DNA from 2 places in the Kluyvera huaxiensis genome. Region 2 is predicted to be linked to the other one. Evidence: predicted binding sites of a transcription regulator. Region 2 holds the regulator's gene; the other holds the start of a gene.
The links. The regulator CRP, encoded in region 2, controls carbon source genes, mostly activating them, when cyclic AMP is high. The targets are predictions, from matches to a motif close to ATGTGANNNNNNTCACAT.

Region 1 (3,132 bases), on a different contig from region 2:
GTCACGGCTCCGGTGATGCCAACGCTGGCCGGTGTGTTAGCGGATAAGATGAACTGACATAACGCGCGGTGTGGCCAGTACGTCAGGGGCCAGGCGACGAGGGCGGTGATAAACAAGACCACCGCGCCGGCTGTACCCAACTGGATGGGCAGGAACAGCGTCCCTGCTCCGACGGCAGTGCCATACAGGGCAAAGCTCCAGAGGGTCTCTTCTTTAGACCAAATTTTAGACATTATTTGAATATATCAACCATAAAACCAAAAAAATGGCGGATAATTTACCATAATTAGCTTTTCGTGTGGCTGAACATTTTCAGACCGATAGCTATCGGTCTGAAAAGCAGAGGGATTTTATGCGCAGCGATTCTCTAAACGGCGCTTAACCACCCGCTCACGCAGGCTGTCGTAGACCCAGTTGTAGAGCATGGTGTAGGGCAGGAAGAACAAGAAGAAGCCGATCTCCAGGGTCAGCGCCTGCAGCAGCGTCACGCCGAGTACGAACGACACAATGCTAACGCCGATGACGATAAATCCACACTCAAACCCCAGGGCATGCAGAGCGCGGACTTTGGCGGTGCGCTTCACGCGTGTTACCGGCCACAGTCGGTCGAAGACGGCGTTGTAGATGATATTCCACACCATGGCGGTGGTGGCCAGAATCACCGTTAGGCCGCCCATTTCCAGTACTGAACGCTGCATGAGCCAGGCGGCGGTTGGCGCGAGGATCGCGGTGGCGATCCCCTCAAAGCAAACGGCATGGAAGATACGCTCCGGGAGCTTTCTGCGATGTAATGAATCCTGTTGCATCTGATGACCTTTCAATTATTGAACGTTGTTGTGGGTATTTTATGGGTAAATATGATAAGTAAAAGATAGAACCCATCGATAAAGTAGATACTTCATGCGCTATTCTCCCGAAGCTCTTACCGCCTTTGTCGAAACGGTTGCCTGCGGATCGTTCTCTGCCGCGGCCCGCCGTTTACGCAAAAGCCAGTCAACGATCAGTACGGCTATCGCCCACCTGGAGGCGGATATTGGCGTCACGCTGTTTGACCGCTCGGCGCGCCAGCCGGTGCTGACCGCCGAGGGGCAGCGAGTGTTGAGCTATGTGCAGGCGATTCTGGCTGCCAGCGAGCGGCTGGATGAACTGGCGGTGTCGTTAAGCGGTGAAACTGAAGCGCGGCTGACCTTTGTGCTTTCCGACACGCTGCATCCGGACGTGCTGGAAGGGCTGCTGGCGCAGTTTGACCAGCGTTTTCCGCACACTGAATTTGAGTGCCTGGTAGGGGAAGACGACGATGTTGTCGATCTGCTGCAAAAAGGGCGCGCGCAGGTGGGGCTAATCGAGGCACGCGATGACTATCCCACCGATATCGGCCACATCCGTTTGCCGATGCAGACGCGGATGGCCATCTACACCTCGCCAGGCCACCCGCTGACCCGCGAACAGGGACTGACACTGGAACAGCTACGCACCTGGCGCGAGCTACGCCTCAATACCTATCTGGAAAATCGCACGACGCCTTCGCGCGGGCCGGTTTGGTCTGCTCCCAACTATCTGATGTTGCTAAGCATGGCGGCGCAGGGGCTGGGATGGTGTGCGCTGCCCTGCGCGCTGGTGGATGAATTTTCGCGTTCGGCGGAACTGACGATGCTCAATATTGCGGGCTGGCCAATATCGGTATCGACCGATCTCCTGTGGCACAAAGCCGCGCCGCTTGGGGCATCGGGAAACTGGCTGCGGCAGTACCTGCAGCAGGTTTCGGCCTGACGCGCGGGATATGAATTTCCTTTGTGATAAAACTCACTTTTTTTAAACAATCGCGAAAAAATTTGATAACACTCATCTACTATACGCGGACTATTTTGCGCTGAGGTCGAGATGAAAGACGTCGTTATCGTAGGTGCTGTCCGGACGCCCATTGGCTGTTTTCAGGGGGCGTTAGCCCGCCATTCCGCCGTGGAACTGGGTAGCCTTGTGATCCATGCATTGGTAGAGCGCAGCGGTATTTCCGCTGCGGTTATCGATGAGGTGATTATTGGTCAGGTACTGACGGCGGGAACGGGGCAAAACCCGGCGCGCCAGTCGGCTATCAAAGGCGGTCTGCCAAATACCGTTTCGGCCATTACCATTAACGACGTCTGCGGTTCCGGTTTGAAAGCGCTTCATCTGGCCACCCAGGCTATTCAGTGTGGCGAAGCGGATGTGGTTATCGCCGGTGGGCAGGAAAATATGAGCCGCGCACCGCACGTATTAACCGACAGTCGTACCGGCGCACAGCTCGGTAACAGCCAACTGATTGATAGCCTGGTCCACGATGGTCTGTGGGATGCGTTTAATGACTACCATATGGGCGTGACGGCGGAAAACCTGGCGCGCGAATATGGTATCAGCCGCGAACAGCAGGATGCCTGGGCGCTGAGTTCGCAGCATAAAGCCCGCAAGGCAATTGATTCAGGGCGCTTTCGCGATGAGATCGTTCCGGTCACCAATTCATTGCCGGGCGGCGTGGCGCAGGTAGTGGATACCGATGAACAGCCGCAAACCGATGCCAGCGCAGAGGCGTTGGCGCGACTGGTGCCTTCTTTTGAGAGTGCGGGCTCGGTCACTGCCGGTAACGCCTCTTCTATTAATGATGGCGCGGCGGCGGTGTTGATGATGAGCGAAAGCAAAGCGCTGGAGCTCGGGTTGCCGATCCTTGCCCGCATCCGGGCGTTTGCCAGCGTCGGGGTTGATCCCGCGTTAATGGGCATCGCTCCCGTCTATGCCACTCGCCGCTGCCTCGAACGCGCGGGTTGGCAGCTAAGCGATGTCGACCTGATTGAAGCGAATGAAGCCTTTGCGGCGCAGGCCATTTCAGTTGGCAGAATGCTGGAATGGAATGAGCAGAAGGTGAATGTGAACGGCGGGGCGATCGCATTGGGGCATCCTATTGGCGCTTCCGGCTGCCGTATTCTGGTTTCACTGGTGCACGAGATGGTGAAGCGAGATGCCCGTAAAGGGCTTGCGACGCTGTGCATCGGCGGCGGGCAGGGCGTGGCGCTCGCGGTGGAGCGGGACAGTCAGTAATTCTGCATTTTTTCCTCTTCAAATTCCTCAAATAAGAAAGGCCTCATTAGAGGCCTTTCTCGT
Region 2 (3,132 bases):
GGTACCGTGGAATCAGGTGCCGGGGACATTTACCCCGTGGCAGCCGCTGCCGGAACCGACCGATGTGCTGTTTTATGAAGGGCTGCACGGCGGCGTCGTCACGCCGCAGCACGACGTCGCGCGCCATGTCGATCTGCTGGTGGGCGTAGTGCCTATCGTTAACCTAGAGTGGATCCAGAAAATGATCCGTGACACCAGCGAGCGCGGCCATTCCCGCGAGGCGGTGATGGACTCCGTCGTGCGCTCAATGGAAGATTACATCAACTTCATTACGCCGCAGTTTTCTCGCACCCATATCAACTTCCAGCGCGTACCCACGGTAGACACCTCAAACCCGTTCGCCGCGAAAAGTATTCCGTCGCTTGATGAGAGTTTTGTGGTGATTCATTTCCGCAATCTGGAAGGGATCGATTACCCATGGCTATTAGCCATGCTGCAGGGGTCATTCATCTCACATATGAACACGCTGGTGGTGCCCGGCGGGAAGATGGTGCTGGCGATGGAACTCATCATGACGCCGCTGGTGCAGCGTCTGATGGAAGGTCGAAATTAACGTCGAGGGGATTACCCCTCGATAACTTCGTAAGAGTGGGTGATATTGACCGCTTTCTCCAGCATCAGCGCCACGGAGCAGTACTTCTCGGCAGAGAGATCGACCGCACGCGATACCGCCGCGTCTTTGAGCTCTTTGCCAGTCACGATGAAGTGCAGATTGATATGGGTAAACAGGCGCGGAGCCTCTTCACGGCGTTCGGAAGTCAGCTTCACTTCACAGTCGGTCACGTTGTAGCGACCTTTTTGCAAAATAGAAACCACGTCAATGGCGCTACAGCCACCCGCGGCCATCAGCACCACTTCCATAGGGCTTGGCGCTTTATCACCAGAATTGCCGTCCATCAGAATTTGGTGTCCTGAAGCAGACTCACCGAGGAAGGTTAACCCCTCAACCCATTTCACACGTGCTTGCATAATTTTTAACTCCCAGGTTGCAATTTTCTTCTCAGATTACGCGCACATAACAATTCTCGCAACGGAAGGCGATCCCCGTCATGCTGAAGCGAGACACCAGGAGACACGCGGCTAAAGCTATGCTAAAACAGTCGGGATGCTACGGTAATACATAAACGTACTGCATGTATGCAGAGGACATCACATTACAGGCTGCGGCGCTATTCGACAGCCGACTTCCCAGGTAACGGGAAGGATACTATTGCAACCAGTGGCTGCAAGGTTTTGCCGCTGGGAAGAGCTTATAACAGAGGATAACCGCGCATGGTGCTTGGCAAACCGCAAACAGACCCGACTCTCGAATGGTTCTTGTCTCATTGCCATATTCATAAGTACCCATCGAAGAGCACGCTGATTCACCAGGGTGAAAAGGCAGAGACGCTGTATTACATCGTAAAAGGCTCAGTGGCTGTACTCATCAAGGATGAAGAAGGCAAAGAGATGATCCTCTCTTACCTCAACCAGGGCGATTTCATCGGTGAGTTAGGCCTGTTTGAAGAAGGCCAGGAACGCAGCGCATGGGTAAGAGCAAAAACCGCTTGTGAAGTTGCTGAAATCTCTTATAAAAAATTCCGTCAGCTGATTCAGGTTAACCCAGACATCCTGATGCGCCTGTCTTCGCAAATGGCACGTCGTCTGCAGATTACTTCTGAAAAAGTGGGTAACCTGGCATTCCTGGATGTGACCGGGCGTATCGCTCAGACTCTGCTGAATCTGGCCAAACAGCCTGACGCCATGACCCACCCAGACGGTATGCAGATCAAGATTACCCGTCAGGAAATCGGTCAGATCGTCGGTTGTTCCCGCGAAACCGTGGGCCGTATTCTGAAAATGCTGGAAGATCAAAACCTGATCTCCGCACACGGCAAGACCATTGTCGTTTACGGTACCCGCTGATCCCGCTAAAACGGCATATTGTCTAAACAATATGCCGTTTTTACTTATCCCCTTATGTGGCGCAGGCTGATTTACCATCCGGAAGTCAACTATGCACTGCGGCAAACGCTGGTGTTATGTTTGCCGGTTGCCATCGGCCTGATTCTCGGCCACCTTCAGCAAGGCCTCCTGTTTTCACTGGTTCCCGCCTGCTGCAATATCGCCGGTCTTGATACACCGCATAAACGTTTTTTTAAACGTCTGACTATCGGTGGCTGCCTGTTTGCCGGATGCAGTCTTGCCGTACAGTTGCTGTTGGAGCATGAAATCCCGCTGCCGTTAATACTGACCGGGCTTGCGCTGATTCTCGGCGTGACGGCGGAGATCAGCGCGCTGCACGGGCGTCTGCTGCCGGCATCGCTTATTGCCTCTATTTTCACCCTCAGCCTCGCCGGCAATATGCCTATCTGGCAGCCGTTGCTGCTCTACGCTCTGGGTACACTGTGGTTCGGTTTATTCAACTGGTGGTGGTTCTGGATGTGGCGGGAACAGCCGCTGCGCGAATCGCTAAGTCTGCTCTATCGTCAACTTGCCGACTATTGTGAAGCAAAGTACAGCCTGTTGACCCAGCATACCGATCCCAGCACCGCGCTGCCCCCGCTGTTAAACCGTCAGCAGAAGGTGGTGGATTTAATCTCCCAGTGCTACCAGCAGCTGCATATGCTGGCGGCCAATCAGCACAACGATTACAAGCGTCTGCTGCGGGCGTTTCAGGTTGGGCTGGATTTACAAGAGCACATTTCCGTTAGCCTGCATCAACCGGAAGAGGTGCAAAAACTGGTTGAACGTAGCCACGCCGAAGCCGTGATCCGCTGGAACGCCCAGACCGTCGCCGCCCGCCTGCGCGTACTGGCAGACGATATTCTCTACCATCGCTACCCCAGCCGCTTCACGATGGAAAAGCAGATTGGCGCGCTGGAAAAAATTGCCCACCAGCACCCGGATAACCCCGTTGGCCAATTCTGCGCCTGGCACTTTAGCCGCATCGCCAAAGTGCTGCGCGCGCAGCGCCCGCTGTATCCACGCAATCTGATGGCTGACAAAGAGCGCCGACTGCCATTTTTCCCGGCGCTGAAAAGCTATCTGTCGCTGAAATCCCCGGCGCTGCGTAACGCCGCGCGGCTAAGCGTGATGCTGAGTATTGCCAGCCTGATGGGCACAGCCCTGCATTTACCCAAGCCGTACTGG

Region 1: a site for CRP is predicted at 1,792-1,809, ahead of ABOC97_RS10945 (acetyl-CoA C-acetyltransferase). Genes of this name have one in related genera too.

Annotation. Positions count from the first base shown of each region.
Region 1 covers NZ_JBEFLV010000008.1:201,237-204,368, reverse strand. Annotated here, with positions in the region: gene ABOC97_RS10960 (amino acid permease) at 1-233, opposite strand, end outside; gene ABOC97_RS10955 (multidrug/biocide efflux PACE transporter) at 351-806, opposite strand; gene ABOC97_RS10950 (LysR family transcriptional regulator) at 901-1,770, shown strand; gene ABOC97_RS10945 (acetyl-CoA C-acetyltransferase) at 1,882-3,069, shown strand.
Region 2 covers NZ_JBEFLV010000023.1:49,165-52,296, reverse strand. Annotated here, with positions in the region: gene ABOC97_RS19985 (phosphoribulokinase) at 1-553, shown strand, start outside; gene ABOC97_RS19980 (OsmC family protein) at 565-969, opposite strand; gene crp (cAMP-activated global transcriptional regulator CRP) at 1,273-1,905, shown strand; gene ABOC97_RS19970 (YccS/YhfK family putative transporter) at 1,960-3,132, shown strand, end outside.